2 regions of the Roseobacter sp. HKCCA0882 genome follow, and region 1 is predicted to be linked to the other one. Evidence: riboswitches for the same ligand, from Rfam matches in the RefSeq annotation. Region 1 holds a riboswitch; the other holds the start of a gene.
What was found. Region 1 has a riboswitch for S-adenosylmethionine ahead of metK (methionine adenosyltransferase). Riboswitches for the same ligand answer to the same signal wherever they lie in the genome.
Positions count from the first base shown of each region.

Region 2: it holds a riboswitch for S-adenosylmethionine, as region 1 does, so the genes downstream of both, metZ (O-succinylhomoserine sulfhydrylase) here and metK (methionine adenosyltransferase) in region 1, are expected to answer to the same signal.

Region 1 covers NZ_JBBLYI010000001.1:872,965-883,381, reverse strand. Annotated here, with positions in the region: gene AAC622_RS04630 (UxaA family hydrolase) at 1-1,046, shown strand, start outside; gene AAC622_RS04625 (SDR family oxidoreductase) at 1,052-1,858, opposite strand; gene AAC622_RS04620 (hypothetical protein) at 1,934-2,266, shown strand; gene AAC622_RS04615 (hypothetical protein) at 2,400-2,741, opposite strand; gene AAC622_RS04610 (hypothetical protein) at 2,750-3,337, opposite strand; gene AAC622_RS04605 (hypothetical protein) at 3,331-4,344, opposite strand; gene AAC622_RS04600 (helix-turn-helix domain-containing protein) at 4,354-4,707, opposite strand; gene AAC622_RS04595 (DEAD/DEAH box helicase) at 4,787-6,463, opposite strand; gene metK (methionine adenosyltransferase) at 6,480-7,757, opposite strand; SAM riboswitch class V at 7,762-7,830, opposite strand; SAM-I-IV-variant riboswitch at 7,913-8,014, opposite strand; gene AAC622_RS04585 (exonuclease domain-containing protein) at 8,043-9,422, opposite strand; gene AAC622_RS04580 (hypothetical protein) at 9,563-9,877, shown strand; gene AAC622_RS04575 (hypothetical protein) at 9,877-10,275, shown strand; partial or broken gene AAC622_RS04570 (IS6 family transposase) at 10,398-10,417, opposite strand, start outside.
Region 2 covers NZ_JBBLYI010000001.1:1,384,646-1,395,062, reverse strand. Annotated here, with positions in the region: gene AAC622_RS07090 (DUF2927 domain-containing protein) at 1-659, opposite strand, end outside; gene AAC622_RS07085 (hypothetical protein) at 669-959, opposite strand; SAM riboswitch at 1,200-1,278, shown strand; gene metZ (O-succinylhomoserine sulfhydrylase) at 1,358-2,554, shown strand; gene folE2 (GTP cyclohydrolase FolE2) at 2,723-3,820, shown strand; gene AAC622_RS07070 (TrkH family potassium uptake protein) at 4,048-5,496, shown strand; gene AAC622_RS07065 (BaiN/RdsA family NAD(P)/FAD-dependent oxidoreductase) at 5,471-6,685, opposite strand; gene AAC622_RS07060 (DnaJ domain-containing protein) at 6,686-7,321, opposite strand; gene AAC622_RS07055 (BolA family protein) at 7,399-7,671, shown strand; gene gatB (Asp-tRNA(Asn)/Glu-tRNA(Gln) amidotransferase subunit GatB) at 7,678-9,192, opposite strand; gene AAC622_RS07045 (transglycosylase SLT domain-containing protein) at 9,326-9,943, shown strand; gene AAC622_RS07040 (heparan-alpha-glucosaminide N-acetyltransferase) at 9,940-10,417, shown strand, end outside.

The DNA of each region.
Region 1 (10,417 bases):
TTGTCCCGATTGTGCACAGTTCTGGCTGCGGGATGTCTAGCTTGGGCGAAGGGTATCAGATGCTTTTCCGAACCTTGGCAGGATATTCGAAAAACCCAAATTTCGGGGCGATCCTGTTGGTCGGTCTGGGCTGCGAGGTGATGCAGGTGCCTGACCTGATCGGCCCCGCCCGTCTGCGCGATGGCGAGAGTTTCCGCTATATGACCATTCAGCAGACAGGCGGCACAAAGCGCACAATTGAACGGGGTCTCAGCATGCTGCGCGAGATTGCAGCCGTGGCCAATCGTGCGACACGCGCCCCTGCGCCGGCCTCAAAATTGTTGGTAGGCATGCAATGTGGGGGCTCGGACGGCTATTCTGGCATCACCGCCAACCCTGCCATGGGGTATGCGTCTGATTTAATCGTGCGTCAGGGCGGCACCACAATCCTGTCTGAAACCCCAGAAATCTATGGGGCAGAGCATCTTTTGACCCGCCGCGCGATATCGCCCGAAATTGGTGAAAAACTGATTTCGCGCATTCAGTGGTGGGAAGATTATACCGCCCGAAATGGCGGCGAGATGGACAATAACCCATCCCCAGGCAACAAACGCGGCGGGCTGACCACAATTCTTGAAAAATCTTTGGGCGCGGTGGCCAAAAGTGGAACTGCCCCTTTGGCGGGGGTTTATGAATTTGCTGAAACCCTGACCGCGCAGGGCTTTGTCTATATGGACAGTCCTGGATATGACCCATGCTCGGTCACAGGGCAGATTGCCTCAGGCGCCAATATCATCACATTCACCACGGGCCGTGGGTCTGTGTCGGGTTATATGCCCACACCTTGTATCAAGCTTTCGACCAATGATGATCTTTATGCCCGCATGGGGGACGATATGGATATCAATTGCGGTGACATCATTAGCGGCAACATCAGCCTTGCAGATAAGGGGCAAGAGATTTACCGCGAAATCCTACGCGTGGCCTCGGGCGGCACCACGAAAAGCGAGGAATTGGGCTTTGGTGGGGTCGAATTCGTGCCGTGGCAAGTGGGGGCAGTGATGTAGTTGGATCAGAGCGTCAGCTTGCGATCCAGATGCACATATCCGCCATCCACGAACATCCATTGCCCCGTGGTATGGCTCGACCGCGCAGAGAGCAAAAACACCACCATTGCCGCGATTTCCGCGCTTTCGGTCATCCGGCGCGACAGGGGAATCGCGGCCTCGATCTTGCCGCGCATCCCATCTGGATCAGGCAAGGTCGACAGCCAGTTTTGATACATAGGCGTCATAACCTCGGCGGGCAAAACGGCATTCACGCGGACACCCTCCGAGGCCAGCTCCGCCGCCCATTCCCGCGTCAAACCCAAGACGCCCGCCTTTGCGGCCACATAGGCCGATGTGCCGCCCTGCCCTGTCACAGCGGTTTTTGAGGCCACATTGACCACCGCACCACGGCTTGCGCGCAGGTCATGATGCAGGTGATGCATCAAGGTGTAATATTGCACGAGGTTGAGATTGAGAGAGGCCCGAAACGCGTCAGGCCCCGCATCTAGCCCCACGCCATCATTGAGGCCTGCATTATTCACAAGCCCGTAAATCGTCCCAAATTCAGCGCGAATATCGCTCAATGCCGCAGCACAAGCCGCATCATCGGTCAAATCAAGGGTGACGGATGTCGCAATCTGCGCCACCTTGCAGGGGTTTTTGTCGATCACGATGACCTTGGCCCCTTCGGCCACAAGATCCTGCACAATCGCCTCGCCAATCCCCGATGCCCCGCCTGTCACGATGCAGGGTTTCCCCTTTAGTCCAAAATCCATGACCCGCCCCCGTTTCTCGCTTACATGACCCCCATGTTTCACAGGGGCGAACATCCATCCCATTCCCCTTGCTTGTGCGCAGGCTTTCGGCAATCCTATCGCTGCAACACATAGAATGGAGCGGGACAGATGTTTGTAAGATGCGCCTTTTTTAAGGGTAAAATCAAGGATGGCATGGAGGCAGACTTCCACAGCCATTGGTGCGAAAATCTTGTGCCGCTTTGGTCAGCCTTTCCCAATCTGCAAGAGTTGCGCGTGATGCGCGAAGTGGAAAGCGATGACCCCGACAGCCCCTTCCCGCTTGTGATGGCCATGAAATTCAAAACCCGCGATGACATCGAAGAGGCGCTGAATTCCCCCACAAGATGGCAAAGTAAAGAAGTATCAAAGCGGCTGTTCGAGATGTTTGACGGCCATGTCATTCACACGGTCTTTGCCGCCGATCAGTTTGATCCGATGTAAGCAGCTCATCAAAGGGTGGGGTGGCGGAGGGAGCCAACCTGGCACCCAACTCTCTCTCGCTCAAATTCCAAAGAGAACGAAGAGCGACGTAGCGCCAAGTATCAGTTGCGAACGAGAATTTTTCGGCGCGATTTTACCTCCAAATTTTCACCGAGTTGCCCAAACCGTACATACCGATACCACTTCCCCGTGGGCGTTTAACAGACGAACGCTTACCTTTGCGGTTGGTTTTATTTTGCTCCATAGCCCACTTGGCAGCTTCTTTTGGATCTAGACCCATTTCTATAAGCTGCTGTTTATAGTTATTTATTTTAGCGATCAGATCGATAGCTTGCCGACGCCGGTCTTCATCAATGGCCCCCGTCTCTAAGAGCTTTCGTCTCAATTCCAACAATTGCTTTCGAGCTTTGACCAACTGCACGGCAATTTTCCGAGCCTGTTCGTCGCGGGTCTTCTTCTTGGATGATTTTGCCATCTTATTGGTCACCCACTATTTAGCCAACTTTCAAGCAAGGAGCCCACATAGTCAGACCCAAGCATGTGACCTCGACCTGGAACCAAATGCACTTTAATCCTGACAGCGTTGCAAAATTCTACAAGAGCCTGCGGTCCTGCTTGCCAGTCTTCCTCTCCGACATGCACCTCAATGTTGTCAGGCTTAGGAAATCCACCGGCTTGGGCCGTCTGCATCAGCGCATCCGCCCTAGGAGGATAAAACCTCATGCCAGTTGCGCCTTGCGCGGTGGCACCAATCACAGGGGAAAGGAGAAGCACCCGGCCTGGAAACGGCTCCAGCACAAGCTGCGCATGAAGGAACAGATAGCCCCCGAATGAGTTTGCTATGACCCGCGCCTCTGGCCTCCAGAACCCCTCGACCAAGTCCTGTTTGACCGCATCGACCTGTTCGCCGAAGCGTAGTTTCTTGAAGGCCCCGATAGTCTCCCGACCACTAAGCGCAAATCCGCGCCGCAATAATTCTTCGCCAAGACCTGCATCAAGCCGACCGCCCATGCCAGGCAGATAGTAGATTTCACCGGTAGCCCTGGTAAGCTCCGAGCCCCCGTTCACCATGAACCGTCCGAAACCTTCATGCCTTTGATTTTCTTCACCAAGTAATCGAGTTTCGATTTTTCTTCTGGCCAAGCGTCTTCGCGCTTGGCTTCTGCGATCGCCTTTACCGATTTTATGTTCCCGAGGGCCTTTGCTCCCTCGATAGCCTGGCGATCGCCGTCATAGTAGTCGAACCAAGGCAGGCCAGCCTTGCTGTAAGCTTCTGCCGAAATCGGTGAGAGCGGCGGCTCTTCGCCAGTAATAGACATCCACTGCTCAGCATTCGCGAGCATGATGAAACAGCGCTGGCTATTTGCCAGGTCCCAAGCATCCAAACCATACTCATCATCATAGATTTCTTGGCGCATTGAGCCGCCCATGCCGAGCCCCATTTCCATAGAGGCAGGCGCCTCACAGGCCATCATCATGTTGACGCCAAACCGAATTGAGGACACTTCCTCGCGCTTTGCCTTGAGTTCTTCGTAGACCTCCTTCTTCATCGGGATAGCCTCAATCTGGATGCCGCCGACATCGCTCTCAGGATCAATCTGTTCTTCGACAGTATAGCCCTTGCCCAAGGGCATAGCGACGAACTGCCGAACCTTACCTTTCTCCACATTGAACCCATCGAGCCAGGGTTGTTCGGGAAGGACGACGTAATTCTGTGGATCTTGACTCAGGCCATCCGCCCATTTTTCACCGGAGACAGCGTTGATTTTTCCGGCGCCAATCTTCAGCGCGACTGGTAGCGCGGGCCGCCCATAGCCAAGGCTGCTGAAGTTCAGCCAAAGTGCATCCGTCTGAAACATCGGCATGATGACACCGCCGCGCGCTTTGCGGCGATTGCTCGAGCCGAGATCAAAATCTTCGATGTGACGGAGCGGAAAGCGCCCCAGCCCCGGCGGCAGGTGATAGTCGTGGCCGTCGTCTGGCAGGCGAAGCGTCCGTTGGAAATCGATGCGGATGCCCGCATCATCATCAACATGCGGAAAACGAAATACCAACTGTTCATGTTGAAGTGTAATCATGTCGACCTCCTACCAGTCGCCGTCCGTGACCTGCCGAACGATGCTCAGAATTGCGTGATCAGGCTGCGTCTTCAGCTGCCGAAGGAGCTCCCCGATCAGTTGCGGGCGCTTTCGGATAATGGCCTGAAGGTCGCTGGAGACCTTCCCTGCCATCGCCAAGAGTAAGTCAGGATCCTCACCAAGGGCTTCTGCAAGTGCCACTATCTTTGCCTCTGATGGCGGCGGCGCCACGTCGCGCTCAATCTTGCTCAAGAAGGCCGGCTCCACACCGATCCTCAATGCCACCTGACGCAGGGACATAGATTTGTCCTCGGCGTTCAGCGCCTCCCTGCGTGTTCGCACATATGATCCAAAACTCTTCATGTGTAGTGTGTAGTAACTACTACACGACATGTCAATAGTTAGCCGGACAGCGTTGACTGCCGGCCATAGAATAGAGAGCCTATTCGTCGAAAATCTTCCCGCGAACTTCTCGCACATGTTTGCAGTTGCCACGATAGGCGAACCCCTGACAGGTGCATTCCAAATGTCCGGCTCGACCGAAGGTCACGAGGTAGCGCGCAGATGGGTCTCTCGAACTGGTAAACTCCCACTGCCCTGTTTCCCCAAGCGGACTGGTGTCAGCAGTGGCACGCGGTTGGGCCGCTGCCAGTTTCTCAATCCGTTGCGCCACATCGCCAGTGGCACGCGCTGCTCGGGCCTCCTCCATCAATGCAGGGGCGAGGCGGCGGAGGCCGTCTTGGATTTCACGCAGGATGCTTGTGTCCGGAAGTTCCTCAGCTTCCACGGCTGCAATGAGCTTCATTTTCTGATCCAGCAGGGTGGCTATATAGCCGTCCAGAGTGCCGTCGGCTGTGAAATACTCAACCGTCACCTGGCGGGTTTGTCCCAAGCGGTAGCAGCGGTCCTCTGCCTGAGCATGGTTTGCAGGGACCCAGTCCAAATCTTGGAAGATCACATGTGTGCCAGCAGTCAGTGTGATGCCAACGCCGCCTGCAATAATATTGCACAGTGCGACTTTGACGGTTTCGTCCTGTTGGAACCGGTCAACAGCGGCGATGCGTTTTTCGGCTGTATCAGCACCGGTGATCGTGATCGCAGTATCGCCTAGCTTAGCCTTGTGGCGTTCAATGCCTTCGCTGAAGCATGTGAAAACAACCACCTTCTCGCCGCTTGCCACCACGTCCCGAATGCGTTCTTCGACGGCTTTTTGCTTCGCCTTGTGCAACGCAGTTCTGACCTTGGTCAGGCGAGCCAAAAACTCAGTGTCGTTGGGCTTTGAAGGATCAGTTCCCGAATACCAGGTGACGAACGATTCCACTGCGTTAAATGCTGCAGCGCTGCCCGATATATCCACTGGCACCCAGCTGCGGATCTTGGGCGGTAGATCGAGCACGTCTTCTTTTTTCCGTCGGATAGAGACTTCCTTCAGCAATAGGTTCAGCTCATCGAGATTCGAAGCACCGGTCGTTACCCAGCCATAATCGTTGCGATAGGCGTCACAGTACCGCTTGGCATAAGACAAAAACGATCTTGCTGAAGGGTGGCCAACGCAGCGCAACAAGTTGAACAGGTCTTTCGGCCTGTTCGTCATCGGCGTCCCAGTCAACAGGAATACGAAGTCTGGACCAAGAACTGGCGCTCGAGCTTCAGCCTGAACACCGAGCAATTTCAGGCAGTGGTTGGTACGCTGGCTGGCGTTTCTGATGAAATGCGCTTCATCAAGGATCACGCCTGACCAGTTTACGCCATGCAGGCGCTCGGCATGCTTGCCGAGAATGTCGTAGTTCAGAACGATCCAACGCGCGTCATCAGGTGTTTCACGATCAACACCAAGCACCTCTACTGAGGCCTCGGGGTCAACAAGCTGGATTTCTCGTTTCCAGTTCAATTTTAGCGACGCTGGACACACGACGAGGATCTTCCCCGAAGGAGCGCCGACTTCCATGGCAACAATAGCTTGGCGGGTTTTCCCAAGACCCATGTCATCTGCTAAGATGACGCGGCGCTTCGAGAGCAAAAAGGCCACCCCATCAGATTGATGTGGATAAAGACTGCCGGAAGCGACCTTGTCGATCTGAGCGGCAGACTGAGCGAGAGACTTCACAAAATCGGACATTTTTCTCTCCCTATCTTCAAATGTGACTTGCCATGAACTCTGCGCGGGCCTCCGCGTAGTCTTCAGCACGCTTCGCTTTCACTTGGTCCAGCGCCAAGCCTGATACGAAACCCGTTCTGCCAACCTGTTCGCGGATGGCGAGCTCCCTGACATGGTCTCGCTCCTGTTGCGATCGATCGAGCGGCTTTTCCCAACTGACATCATCGCGGCCAAAATGACCAAAAGCAGCCGTGCGAAGGTAGCTTGGCAAGCGCAATTGCAGGCGTTCGATGATCTGGGCTGGTTCGAAGAGCCCATACAAATCAATGCCTTCCAGCTGATATCGTTTGGCAATTTCATGACCTTTCGCATCACCGGTGGGCAAGAACGCAAAACTGACAGGCCTTGCTTCACCTATGGCATAGGCCACCTGTACTTCACAGCTGTCCGCCCAGCCCCGGCTGACCACATCCTTGGCGAGTTGGCGCGCGGCGTAGGCTGCCGACCGATCCACTTTGGTTGCGTCTTTCCCCGAGAACGCACCGCCCCCATGTCGAGCGGATCCGCCGTAAGTATCCACAATGATCTTTCGCCCCGTCAGACCTGCATCAGCGGCAGGCCCTCCCATGTGAAACGTCCCTGCGGGATTGATGTGGAGCCGCACATTTGGTCGCCAACGGTCGCCCAGCGTTGGCTTGATGACGGCATCGATAACCAGTTCGCGCAAAGCACGGAGACCAAGACTACTGCGATGCTGCGTTGACAAGACAACGTCCGTGACCTCTCGAGGCAGGCCGTTTTCGTAGAGCACCGTCACCTGAGCTTTTGCGTCAGGACCCAGCCCCGAGCCCGCTTCAGACCGCCGCAGACTGTGATGCGCGCGCATGAGCTGATGAGCGAGCGTAATTGGAAGAGGCATAAGCTCTGGCGTTTCGTTACAGGCATATCCAAACATGATGCCTTGATCGCCTGCGCCGGTTTCGTCGCCATCGACGCCGAATGCGATCTCGGCGGACTGCCTAGAGATCGCCTCGATGACTTGGAGGCGTTCAATCGACAAACCCCAAGCAGGATCGTCGTATCCGATGCGAGCCAGGATATCTTTGGCGATTTCTGGGGCGTTAATGCGCGCTCGCGAGGTGATTTCTCCGAAGAGAAAAAGTGTGTGGTCTTTGATAGAGGCTTCGATAGCCACACGTGATGCCGGATCCTGCAGGAGGCACTCGCTTAGGATCGCGTCTGAAATCTGGTCACAAACTTTGTCTGGGTGCCCAGCAGAAACGCTCTCAGACGAAAATGGGTAAAGTTGGTTCATGGTCTTTCCTCTCTTTAGTGCTTTAGCCATCTGGCAGGGCGCACAAGCTGATGTTCAAATGCCCGGGTGTGTTACGGTTGGTCAGGATTTGAGGCCTGATCTGGTTAGGTCGAAAACAAAAAACCCTCCTTCGTTTCCGAGGAGGGCTGACGACGCTAACGACCTTTAGTTGCCTAGGGCCGCATCCCCTCTCGGGAAACCACCTTGCCGGTCTTGGCAGGTTGGCGCGGGCGTCAGCCCAGCTCTTGATGCATTTAGTAATAATATCAAAAGCCGACGGCCTCGTCAATCAAGCACCCTCCGGCGGTCTGCGAAAAATTGTCGGATGGCGTCTATGACCGCGTCATCTGTCCCGTTCATCTCTTGGATGTTGGTGATTTCTTCGGCGGCTCGACCAAGGGTCATCCATTGGGTCTTTTCTTCCGCCGCTGGCAACCACTTTGATCGCAGGTAGTCGCGGAACCGCGCGGTCTCCTCAGTAGTCAAAAGTTCGGGGCTATGAAACGCGACCAAACGGTTGCCCAGTTGACGAAGGCGACGATCAGACAGGCTGGAAACGATCTCTTGGCGACGTGGCCAGTCAGCGTGTTGAAACTCCCCAAGCAGGTTCTTGTCAGCGTTTGAATAAAACTCGCCGTAGATCAGTTCCTCAACCGGCTTCGGTGGCGCCTCAGGATCATCAACAAAGCGCTCAGCCATCGCCTCCCCAACCCTGCTTCGAAATTCTGGTGCGGCTGCAATAACTGCGGCGCGCCGCTGATGTTCGGGACTGGGCTCTGCCATGCTCAAGAGCGCCGGCGCCTTGTTGGTCGACACGCTACGGATGACTTTGGGGGACGCATCAACCGCCGCGAAGAGCGCCTCGTCGGATGCGCTCAATAGATCCGCAGGATTAGCGGCATCTAGGTCGAAGAATGCTGCCCGTGTATTGTTCCCTGGGGTGTAGCCGCAAAAGACTCCCGTGTAGGCACGGGGTTCGCCCCCTCCAAAGCGAAGGACCAACTCCATCGGCTGAAAGGTTTCGAGTTTGGCTTGAACTTCCGTTTTATGGGCAGTGGACAAGAGTTCTGCCCAGAGGCTTGGGTTTCTGTCAGCTATCCGGCGGGCGATGTGGATCGTGGCTTCCACATCTCCAAGTGCGTCATGAGCGTTGTGGCCATTGAACCCGTTGGCGGGGGCTAGTCGGTCGAGCTTGAAGCTCTGCCGCCCGGCTTCATCTTGGGGCCAGGCCAGAAGTCCGGGGTCTCGCACGTAGGCTGTATAAACAGCCGTCATAATGTCGAAGCGGGTATTGCCGTTGAACTGGGTGGCGTAAATGCTCGGCGACAGGTTCTGATAGAAGGTCTGCCGCAGCACCTCCTCGTCGAATTTCATTGTGTTGTAGCCAACCCAAATCGCCGGTGCCCACTGCTCTGTCAGTGCAACGACCTTCTGAGAGAATTCAAAAAGGGATGGCAGGCTTGGGTCCGTCAGTTGATCAGGCGTGACCCCTGTAACGATCAAAGCCTGCGGCGATGGCAAAATATGGGGAGCTAAACGGCAGCGAAGGTTCACACGCTGCTTCTCCACGAAATGTTCATCCGTCAGGATCGCTGCGAATTGCAGCGGTTGGTCGTACGCCGGGGAGATCCCTGTGGTCTCTAAATCGTAAAAAACAAAATCCACCGCTAGCGCTTTCGGGCGAATGAAAAGGACCCTAACTGCTCTGGCGTGATGGTACGCCAGATGCTCTGCCGGCTGATCCGCTGCCAAAGAAACTTTGGGTGCGCTGCCAGATATAACCAGTAACCTTTGCGACCAAGCGTTTGCCGGCCGACACCGCTGAGGCAGCCGTCATCACGGAAATCCGCCGTGTCCTGCGCACGCCAGAAACCACGGCACAGGTCATAGCTGCACTGGACCGCGAGGATATACCCGAGGCAGAGGCCATCGAGGCGCTCCAACAGTTTCCCAAGCTTTGGGATCAGCTCTTTCCGGGCGAACAGGCCCGCATCATTCAGTTGCTCGTCCGGCGCGTCACAGTGACCGCTGAAGGCCTAGTGATCGACTTGCGGACCGACGGGATAGCCGGTGTCATGCGGGAGATGATGACCCCACGCCAGCTTGAGGCTGCGGAATAATGGCCGCGCCCGACACCATCCAAGTCTTCGTCCCCCTCAAGCTCCGCAAGAAAAACGGGCGGCCCAAAATCATGCCGCCCGCCGATTACCTGCCCAGCGAGGATAACACCCAAGATCCGCATATCCTGCGTGCCATCGGCCGCGCATGGTCCTGGCGGCGGCGGATGGAAGCCGGAGAGTTCGGCACAGTGCGCGACCTGGCAATCGCCGTGAACCTCGCAGAGCGCCATGTCAGCAGGCAGCTGCGGTTGGCATATCTCGCGCCTGAGGTCTTGAAACGACTGGTGTTTCGGCGAGAGGTATCTGCCGTGACCGTGATGCAGCTGTCAGAGTGTGCGGGCTTGCCTTGGGCCGATCAGGCTGGCGTGGTGTTTGCGGAGGACGGCGGCGCGAAGTGAAGGGCCGAATGCTGGATGACCTCTGGACTGGTCTTGAAGCACTTGAAAGGCGAGCGTTTGGTCATGCAGGGACGCTAGCCAGCGCCCTGCCCCTCCTCAAGACAAGTTCCTCTGACAATACCCTTGTTTCTTCGCTTGGTGA
Region 2 (10,417 bases), 510 kb from region 1:
AATGCATAGACAGAGCAGAACGTATGGCGCGGCAGGTTCTCAATTTCGCGGATGATTGAGGTATCAATACTAGGCTCGATACTGCGCAGATAGGGGCTGATTTCTGCCTGCTCATCGCGGCTGATGAACAGCACATGGAAATTTCCACCCGACCCAACTAAATCAATCGAATGCCCCGCGGCGCGGCTGAGTTGTCGGGCGTAATCGGTCAGAATTTGGCGATCCCTTGCCATTTTTTGCGGGTCGGTTGCTGGCCCAAAATGTGCTTCGATACGGACAGGATCAATCCATCGTCTCAGCCGCGAGGGGGTTTGACGGGCAACAAAGCGACCGTTTTCCATTGCATATTCATCATATAGCGCAATGGCTTCGAAATTGCGCGCCAAAGCACGGCGCGAGACAGGGGCATCCGAGGGGGTGGTGGATTGGCGCAATAACCCCTCACGCAGAAGCCGTGCCTCGGTTTGGGCATAATATTGCGCGTAAAGTGCGCTTTCGGCAGAGGGGGTGGTTACAGGTATGCTGCTTGATACTCCGTTCTGGTCCGTGGCGGCTGGCCCCATGGCCTGACAGCCCACCAAAATGCCAAGCGCCGCTCCCATCCATAGACCGCGCCGAAACTTGCGCCCTGAAAAGATCGCGTTTTTCATAAAATGCATAATGTCGCCTTACATATCAGCGCTTAGGAAGCGTTGCATATGGATTTTGTCTTTGCCAGCGGCCAACGTGTTGCGCAATTTCGCGTCCATCTTGAAGGTGTCTTCATCAGTTGCAGAGCGGAGCATCCGTCCTGTGTCTGCACTTGCAAGATTATCTTTGATGTTTGCAACCAATTTCTTATTAGCGCGTTTCACCGTCTCAATTAAATAACGCCACGCTCGACTTCTTTGCGGAAAATACTGTTCGACGATCACGACATGCGCCAATTCGGCAACCCCGAGTGGCCAAATATCAACCACGGTTGGGTCGATTTTGAGGACTTAGGATCGATCATTTTTTCACCCTTGCATTGGATTTCACCGTTGCAACCCAATGTGGTAATGAATTTTTAAAAATTTATACATATATTTTTCTTTAATCAGCTTTGCGGTGGTTTGGCTGTTAAAGATTTGGAATGTATCTGTCATGGTTGCAATCTCACAGCGTGGCGGCGGGTATTGTATTGCAGCCCCTTGACCCTAATTATGGCAAGGCGTAATGCCCTGTACCGTGGCGATTTGTTTACCGGATTGCGGGCCACAAAAAAAATGCCGCTAAAGAGGTCGAGGCCTGCTTGCCGCATGATGCCCGACCGTTCAGATGGAAGGGATATAAAGTGTCAGACGCAGCTGCCAAGCAATCCATAGGATTGAAATTCTTGCCCGATACCGTTTCGGCGCAGACACGCGCGGTGCATTCAGGCACCCGCCGTAGCCAATACGGCGAAGTGTCTGAGGCAATATTTATGACCCAAGGTTTTGTCTATGACAGCGCCGAGGCGGCCGAGGCCCGCTTTATCGAAGCAGGGCGTGAGGAATTTATCTATGCCCGCTATGGCAACCCGACTGTCGCAATGTTCGAGGATCGGATCGCGGCGATTGAAGGCACAGAAGATGCTTTTGCAACCGCTTCTGGAATGGCGGCGGTGAATGGCGCGCTGATGTCCATGTTGCGCGCGGGTGATCATGTGGTGTCTGCGCGCGCCTTGTTCGGGTCTTGTCTCTACATTCTTGAGGAGATTTTGACCCGTTACGGGGTTGAGGTCACGTTTGTGGATGGCGATGACCTGACCCAATGGGAGGCCGCAATCATCAAGGGCAAAACCCGCGCTGTATTCTTTGAAAGTGTTTCGAATCCCACGTTGCAGGTTGTCGATATCGCCGCCGTTGCGCGTCTGGCCCATGATGCAGGCGCTTTGGTGGTGGTCGATAATGTGTTTGCCTCTCCCTTGTTTCAAGACAACCGCAAACTGGGCGTTGATGTCGTGATCTATTCCACGACCAAGCATATTGACGGGCAGGGGCGGTGTTTGGGCGGGGTGATTTGTGGCACCCGTGAGTTCATTCGCAAGACCGTGGAACCCTATCTGAAACATACAGGCGCGGCGATGTCGCCGTTTAACGCGTGGGTTATGCTCAAGGGGTTGGAAACGCTCCACCTGCGGGTTAACGCCCAAGCCGACACTGCTCTTGCCATTGCGCAAGGGCTAGAGGGGGAGGCGGGTGTGGCGCGGGTGCTCTATCCGCATCTCGACAGCCACCCGCAAGCCATGCTTGCCCTCACGCAAATGCAAAAAGGCGGCACAGTGATCGCGATTGAACTGGAGGGCGGGCGCGATGCGGCGTTTCGGTTCCTCAACGCGTTAGAGATCATTACAATCTCAAATAATTTGGGCGATGCAAAATCTATTATCACCCATCCTGCCACAACGACCCACCAGCGTTTGCCTGAGGATCAAAAGCAACATCTGGGCATTACATCTGGTCTTGTGCGCCTGTCGGTGGGGCTTGAGGACGTTAACGACCTGTTAAGGGATTTGAAACACGCGCTCGGTGCTGCGCGTGCTGCAAATTAACCCTTATTTTTAGGATTTTGTTGGAAACTCAAGGAATTGGTCGATATTTGTCGGGCCAATATTGATCCGTTCGGCGTTCACAATCGTAAATTATTCACAAAACAAGTTTGGATTCCGCGCACCAACACCCATATGATGGTAAGGTCGCGTGGCCGAAGGGGTGATGAGATGAACGTCCATATTGGTGCAGTTGCGAGTGAACCGACCCAAGACGAGGCCCGTGCGGCCTTGGCGCTTTTGAAACAGTGGGCGGAAAGCGCAAGCATGGCGGAGCGTGCCGCCCTTGATCCTGCTGTCTCCAAACTTTTGACCCCCTCCCAAGATTACCCCGAATTTTCGCGCAGCTATCCGCAGGATTTCAAAGTGGACGCAGCCTATAAGGCGGGTCTTCCTGATCTTCAAAATGGCCCTGCCTCGCTTATTAAAGGGGCCAAGCGTCAAATCCAACATGTGGGGATTTCCAATTTCCGCCTGCCTATCCGCTATCACACCCGCGACAATGGCGATGTGATGCTGGAAACTTCGGTGACGGGCACCGTCAGCCTAGAGGCGGGCAAAAAGGGCATCAATATGAGCCGCATCATGCGCAGCTTCTATGCCCATGCCGAAAAGACGTTTAGCTTTGAGGTGATCGAAGCTGCGCTTGATGATTACAAATCCGACCTCGAAAGTTTTGATGCGCGTATCCAAATGCGCGTTTCCTTCCCAATGAAGGTGCAGAGCCTGCGGTCTGGTCTTTCGGGTTATCAATATTATGACATTGCGCTGGAACTGGTCGAGCGCGATGGGGTGCGCCAGAAATTGGTGCATCTGGATTACGTTTATTCTTCGACCTGCCCTTGCTCGCTTGAATTGAGCGAACATGCGCGCGCCACGCGTGGGCAGTTGGCCACCCCGCATTCGCAGCGATCTGTTGTGCGGATTTCGGTCGAGATTGCCCCTGACGCAGGGTGTTTGTGGTTTGAAGACCTGATTGAGATGGCGCGCCGCGCTGTGCCAACAGAAACGCAGGTCATGGTGAAACGCGAGGATGAACAAGCCTTCGCAGAGTTAAACGCTGCAAACCCGATCTTTGTGGAAGATGCGGCCCGCCTTTTCGCGGGCGAGTTGCAAGCTGATCCACGAGTGGGCGATTTCCGTGTTTTGGCGAGCCACCAAGAAAGCCTGCACAGCCATGACGCGGTCAGCCTCTTGACCGAAGGCGCTACGTTTGAACAGGCCAGCCTTGACCCGCGCCTGTTCCAAAGCCTGTTCCATATGGGCTAAGGGCCAAGACCCAATACGAAAAAAGCCCCAAGACGCGGGTCACAGATGTGACGCTGTCTTGAGGCTTTGCTCGGTCTGACGAAGCAGTCCGGTCGTATACTAACGATCACAGTAAACTGCGGGCGTGGTGTTTGCAAATGAAATGAAGCCCCAGATCAAGGCTTTGGCGGGGTTTTAGGCCCTTCCATGCTTGACACTGCCTAAGTCAGGGGCCAACGCTCTGCCTCATGTTTGATATACGCCCCGTTGGATATGTCATTGGCCTGATCGTTACCTTTCTTGGGGTATCGATGCTTGTGCCTATGGGGGTGGATCTTGCCTTTGCCAATGGCGAATGGGGTGTCTTTGCCGAGTCTGCCGCAATCTCGGTGTTTATCGGCCTTGCTTTGGTGTTTTCCTGCGCCAATGCGGTGCAGCAGGGCCTGAGCCTGCAACAGACCTTTCTTCTGACAACCGCAATTTGGGCGATTTTGCCGATCTTTGCAGCGCTTCCCTTTGTGTTCGGCGCAACAGATGCGCGGATTGTCGATGCAGTGTTTGAGGCGATGTCAGGGCTGACGACAACAGGCTCAACTGTTTTCACAGGCTTGGAATATTTACCCCACGGGCTGAACCTTTGGCGGGCGATGATCCAATGGTTTGGCGGGGTGGGTATCATCGTGGTCGCGATGGTGTTTTTGCCCGAATTGCGGGTGGGGGGGATGCAAATCTTCCGCTCCGAGGCATTTGAAACAATGGGAAAAATCTTGCCCCGCGCAACTGAAATTGCGGCGCGCATCTCGGTGATCTATGTGGCGCTGACCTTCCTGTGCTTTCTGGCTTATTGGGCCTTAGGCATGACCTTTTACAACGCGATCTTCCACGCCTTTACCACGCTGTCCACGGGTGGGTTTTCGAACACAGATGCCTCTTTTGGGGTTTATCAAGGCCCGCTTGAATATGTCGCGGCGGTGTTCATGATTTTGGCAAGCCTGCCCTTTGTGCGCTTTGTGCAACTTTTGGCGGGCACGGCAGAACCGCTTTATCGTGACAGCCAAGTGCGCGCGTATCTTGGGGTCATCACGGCCCTTGTGCTGATCATGACAGTGTATCGGATTATCGCGAATGGCGACCATCTCGAGCATGGGATCCGCGAAGGGCTGTTCAACATTACCTCCATCATATCTGGCACAGGTTATTCTTCGGTGGATTACCAGCTCTGGGGGCCTTTGCCCGTGGTGGTGTTCTTCTTTGTCGGCTTGATTGGGGGGTGTGCGGGTTCGACCTCCTGTTCAATCAAAATATTCCGCTATCAGATCTTGCTCGAATCCATCTCCACCCAAGTGCGCCGCCTGTCGGCCCCCCATGGTGTGTTCGAACCTCGCTTTGAGGGGCGGCCTGTTTCGGCAGATGTCCTCTCCTCCGTCATGGGGTTCTTTGTGCTGTTCTTTGTGTTGTTGGGGATTTTCGCGGTGGCTTTGGGATTGACGGGGCTAGATTTCGTCACCTCTGTGTCCGGGGCTGCCACCGCCTTGGCAAATATCGGGCCAGGATTGGGGGATGTGATTGGCCCCTCTGGCAATTTTGCCCCGCTCAATGATGCGGCGAAGTGGATTTTGACGCTGGGCATGTTGCTTGGCCGCCTTGAGTTGTTGGCGGTTTTGGTGCTGTTCATGCCTGCCTTTTGGCGCGGATAGCCGCCCCTGCCGCAACGGCCGAGGCCCATGCCCATTGAAAGTTATATCCGCCCAACCAACCCGTGACATCCACGGCTTCGCCAATGAAATAGAGGTTGGAGATATGCGTGGATTGCATGGTTTTGGAACTCAAGCCATCGGTCGCGACACCGCCCAAGGTCACTTCGGCGGTGCGATACCCTTCGGTGGCTGTGGGCCGCAGTCGCCAATCTTGCAATGCCTCGACAATCTCGCGCAGGCGCGCATCGCTGCAATCGGCGATATTGCCGGCAAGGCTTTGGATTTGCCCAAAATCCGCAACAAAGGCTTTGGGCAGATAATCGGACAACACCCCTTGCAGGCTGCGCTTGACTGATTGACCCCGCGCTTCGCGCAGGACAGCGAAAAAATCCGTTTCGGGGTCGATATGCAGCGTGATCTCGTGTCCTTCGCGCCAATAGGATGAAATTTGCAAAATTGCGGGGCCAGACAGGCCGCGATGGGTGAAAAGCATGGCTTCGTCAAATTCTGCATCGGCCGCTTTGGCGCGCACAGGCAGGGAGAGCCCAGCCAGCGCCGCGAACCGCGCGCGTTGCCCCTCGTCAAACGTAAAGGGCACAAGGGCAGGGCGGGTGTCGGTGACGCGGTGACCGAAGGTTTCTGCAATCTGATAGGCCAAGCCTGTAGCGCCCATTTTGGGGATGGATTTTCCGCCCGTGGCCACGACGAGATGATCGGCATATATCTCGCGCGCTTGGCCCTGTTTTTCGACTAATACGCAAAATTTATCCCCGCTCTGCCGCACTGAAGAAATGCTTGTTTCTAGCCAAAGTTCGGCACCGACCGCCGCCATCTCGGCCCGCAGCATTGCGATGATCTCTTTCGCAGATGTGTCGCAGAAAAGCTGCCCCAAGGTTTTCTCATGCCATGAAATGCGGTGGCGATTGACCAAATCTAAAAAATCATAAGGGCCGTATCGCGACAGGGCAGATTTGGCGAAATGCGGATTTTCGGACAAAAACGCCGAAGGGTCGCAGTAAATATTGGTAAAGTTACATCGCCCGCCGCCTGAGATGCGGATTTTCTCGCCCGCGGCTTTTGCGTGATCTATCACCAAAACGCGCGCGCCTGAATGGGTCGCGGCCATCATCCCCGCCGCCCCCGCGCCAAGGATTAGGGTGCTGACATGATGCTGCGGCAGCTGTGCCATTTAGTCCACGAAATTACGGCTGATCTTGATCTGATCCCAAGCCCAGACCACCTCTTGGAGGCGTTCCTCATCCGAGCGGTCACCGCCATTCATATCGGGATGCAGAACCTTGATCAGCGCTTTGTAGCATTTGCGAATTTCGGTCTTGTTCATCGTGTCGCGTGCTTCCAAAATCTCAAGCGCACGCCGTTCTGTTGGCGGCAGTTTGCGCCCCGATTGTGCCCCACCTGCCTGCCCTGGATTACGGGTGGCATTGCCGCCCAAAACCTGATGCGGGTCATCCACGCCTAGCCGCGCCCATGCTTTTTCCTCAACCGACTTTTTGAAGGGTTTGGTCGGCCTGTCCCAGACGCGATCGCGGTCAAGCTGCGCTTCCATCTCGGCCTCGGTCGTGCCCTCAAAGAAATTCCATTTGAGGTTATATTCGCGCACATGTTCGCGACAGAACCAGAAGAAATCTTCGAGATTGTCGGGGGATTTGGGCGCGCGATACTGCCCCGCCTCTTCGCAGGCGGGATGCTCGCATTTGCGCTGAGAGGTTTCAAATGCCCCAGACATGCCACGCCGGCCCGTCTTGCGTTTTTTCTTGTCGGTCGAAACGCGAAGATCAAAATTAAATGGATCTTTGTAGGTCATGGGCCTGTCCTTCTCGACTCGGAGCGGGCAGTCTAAGCTATTGGTGGCGAAGGTGAAGGGCTAGGGTGAAGATTTTCATGACAAGAACCGAAAAAATTCGTGACGCATTAGAAAAAGCATTCAATCCCAAAGTGTTGTATGTTCACGATGAAAGTGAGGCCCATCGTGGCCATAGCGGCTATCAAGAGGGGGGCGAAAGTCATTTTCGCGTGGTGATCCGGGCCGATGGATTGGCGGGGTTGTCGCGCATTGCGCGCCATCGTGCCGTGCATGATGCCATCGGCAAGCCTTTGATGGGCGAAATTCACGCTTTGGCCATTGATGCAGACGGGCCTGAGCGGCCCGCCTGAGAAGGGTTACAGCCCTAGTTTCTGGCTGACCAACTGGTTCACAGCGGCAGGGTTTGCCTTGCCGCCTGTGGCCTTCATCACCTGACCCACGAACCACCCCGCAAGTTTCGGGTTCTGCTTGGCCTTTTCCACTTGGGCGGGGTTGGCGGCAATGATCTCGTCTACCGCCGCTTCAATCGCGCCTGTATCCGTGACCTGTTTCATGCCGCGCGCTTCGACAATCTGCGCGGGGTCGCCGCCCTCGGTATAGACGATTTCGAACAGGTCTTTTGCGATTTTGCCCGAAATATCCCCCGCCTTAATCAGCGCGATAATGCCTGCAAGCTGTGCAGGTGAGACAGGGCTGTCACTGATGTCGCGCTCGTCTTTCTTTAGGCGGCCAAAGAGTTCGTTGATAACCCAATTCGCGGCCAGTTTCCCGTCTTTGGCGGTGGCAGCGACCTCTTCGAAAAACGCGCTGGCGGTGACATCCGCGGTCAAAACGCTGGCATCATAATCTGAAAGGCCAAAATCGCCGATAAAGCGCGCCTTTTTGGCATCGGGCAATTCAGGCAGGTTCGCGCGAATGTCGTCCACCCATGCCTGCTCAATCTCAAGCGGCAAGAGGTCGGGATCTGGGAAGTAGCGATAATCATGCGCCTCTTCTTTCGACCGCATCGAACGCGTTTCGCCCTTATCAGGATCATAGAGTCGTGTTTCCTGATCCACAGTGCCGCCATTTTCGATAATGGCGATTTGGCGGCGTGCCTCATATTCGATGGCCTGTTGAATGAACCGCAGCGAATTCATGTTCTTGATCTCGCAGCGCGTGCCAAGATGGCTGAAATCACCTCTTTCACGGAATTTTTCATAGGCGCCCGGTGCGCAGACAGACACGTTTACATCCGCACGCAGATTGCCGTTTTGCATATTCCCGTCACACGTGCCCAGATAGAGCATGATTTGGCGCAATTTAGAGACATAGGCCGCTGCCTCCTCTGGGCCGCGAATATCGGGGCGCGAGACGATCTCCATCAACGCGACACCCGTGCGGTTGAGGTCCACGAAAGACAGGGCGGGATCCATATCATGGATGGATTTGCCTGCGTCTTGCTCCAAGTGGATACGCTCAATGCGCACAATCCGTGCCGTGCCATCGCCAAGCTCGACCAAAACCTCGCCTTCGCCCACGATCGGATGATACAGTTGGCTGATCTGATAGCCTTGCGGAAGGTCAGGGTAGAAATAGTTTTTGCGGTCAAAGGCCGAAAACAAATTGATTTCCGCCTTCAGACCCAACCCTGTGCGCACCGCTTGGGCCACGCAGGCCTCGTTGATCACAGGCAGCATCCCTGGCATGCCAGCATCCACAAAGGCCACGTTAGAATTGGGTTCTGCCCCAAATTTCGTTGAAGCCCCCGAAAAGAGTTTCGCACGGGTTGCGACCTGCGCGTGCACTTCCATACCGATCACAAGTTCCCAATCGGATTTGGCACCCGCGATCACTTTGGGTTTTGGGGCTTCATAGCTGAGGTCAAGCATGGCGCATCTCTCCAACAGGCGGTTTCCCGCCGTTTACTAGGCCAGCGAGTAGGGCGCGGCAAGGGCAGGACTTGCATTTTGAGGCAAAATAAGGGCAAAGGGCGGGCATCTATTGGCCACCTGAGGGAATTGCATGTTTTCATTCAAAAGGAATGAACGCGATCTGGCGCATCATGCGCATAAATTCGGCAAATTTGCTGCAACCTTTTTGGGCGCGGCGGTTTTGATGGGATGTGTCAGCGCGCAGGCTGATTTGCCCGCCGCACGTTGGGATGAAACCCCACAGGCCCAAGATTGGACAAAGGCAAGCCTCTCGATGTTGGAGGAGGACGCGGCCGTTTTGGTTGAGACAACCCCTGCGGATATTGAGGCATGGTGTCCCGCCTATGATGAGGCGAACCCAGAACAGCGTGCTGCGTTCTGGAACGGGCTTTTGTCCAGTTTGGCCTATCGTGAAAGCACCTTCCGCCAAGATGCGATTTCGTCAAATGGTAAGTGGCATGGTCTTTTGCAAATCTCGCCCGCAACTGCGCGCGGCTATGGCTGTGCTGCTGGCACAAGCGAGGCTTTACGCGAGGGCGAGGCGAATTTGCGCTGCGCTCTGCGCATTTGGTCATCAACTGTCGTGCGCGATGGGGTCATTGCCGCAGATCAAGGCGGGGTTGCGGCTGATTGGGGGCCGTTGCAACGCGAAGCCTTGCGCAATGATATTCGCGGTTGGGTGTCGGAGCAGGATTACTGCCAGTCATGACGGCGCGCTTGTCGGGTTTGGATCAGGCGCGCGGTGTCGCGCTTGTGGCCATGGCAAGCTATCATTTCATCTTTGATCTTGAATTATTCGGGCTTGTGCCTTCGGGCACAGCCCTGTCCCCCTATATGCGCGGCTATGCTATCGCGATTGCGGGCAGCTTTCTGTTCCTGTCGGGCCTCAGCATGGTCTTGGCCCATGGGGTGGGGCGGCGGTGGCCCGCCTTTTGGCGGCGATGGGGAATTTTGGTCGCTGCTGCGGCGGCGGTCAGCGTTACGACCTATTTTGCCTTTGGGGCGCAATTTGTCTTTTGGGGTATTTTGCACATAATGGCGGCTGCAAGCCTAGTGGGGATTGTCCTTTTGGGGCGTGTGCCTGCTTGGGGCTTGGCCGTGCTTGGTGTCTTGACCCTTGCTGCAGGGGTTTGGCTGCGCCTGCCTGCGCTTGAGCACCCGATATTTTGGATCACAGGCGCAC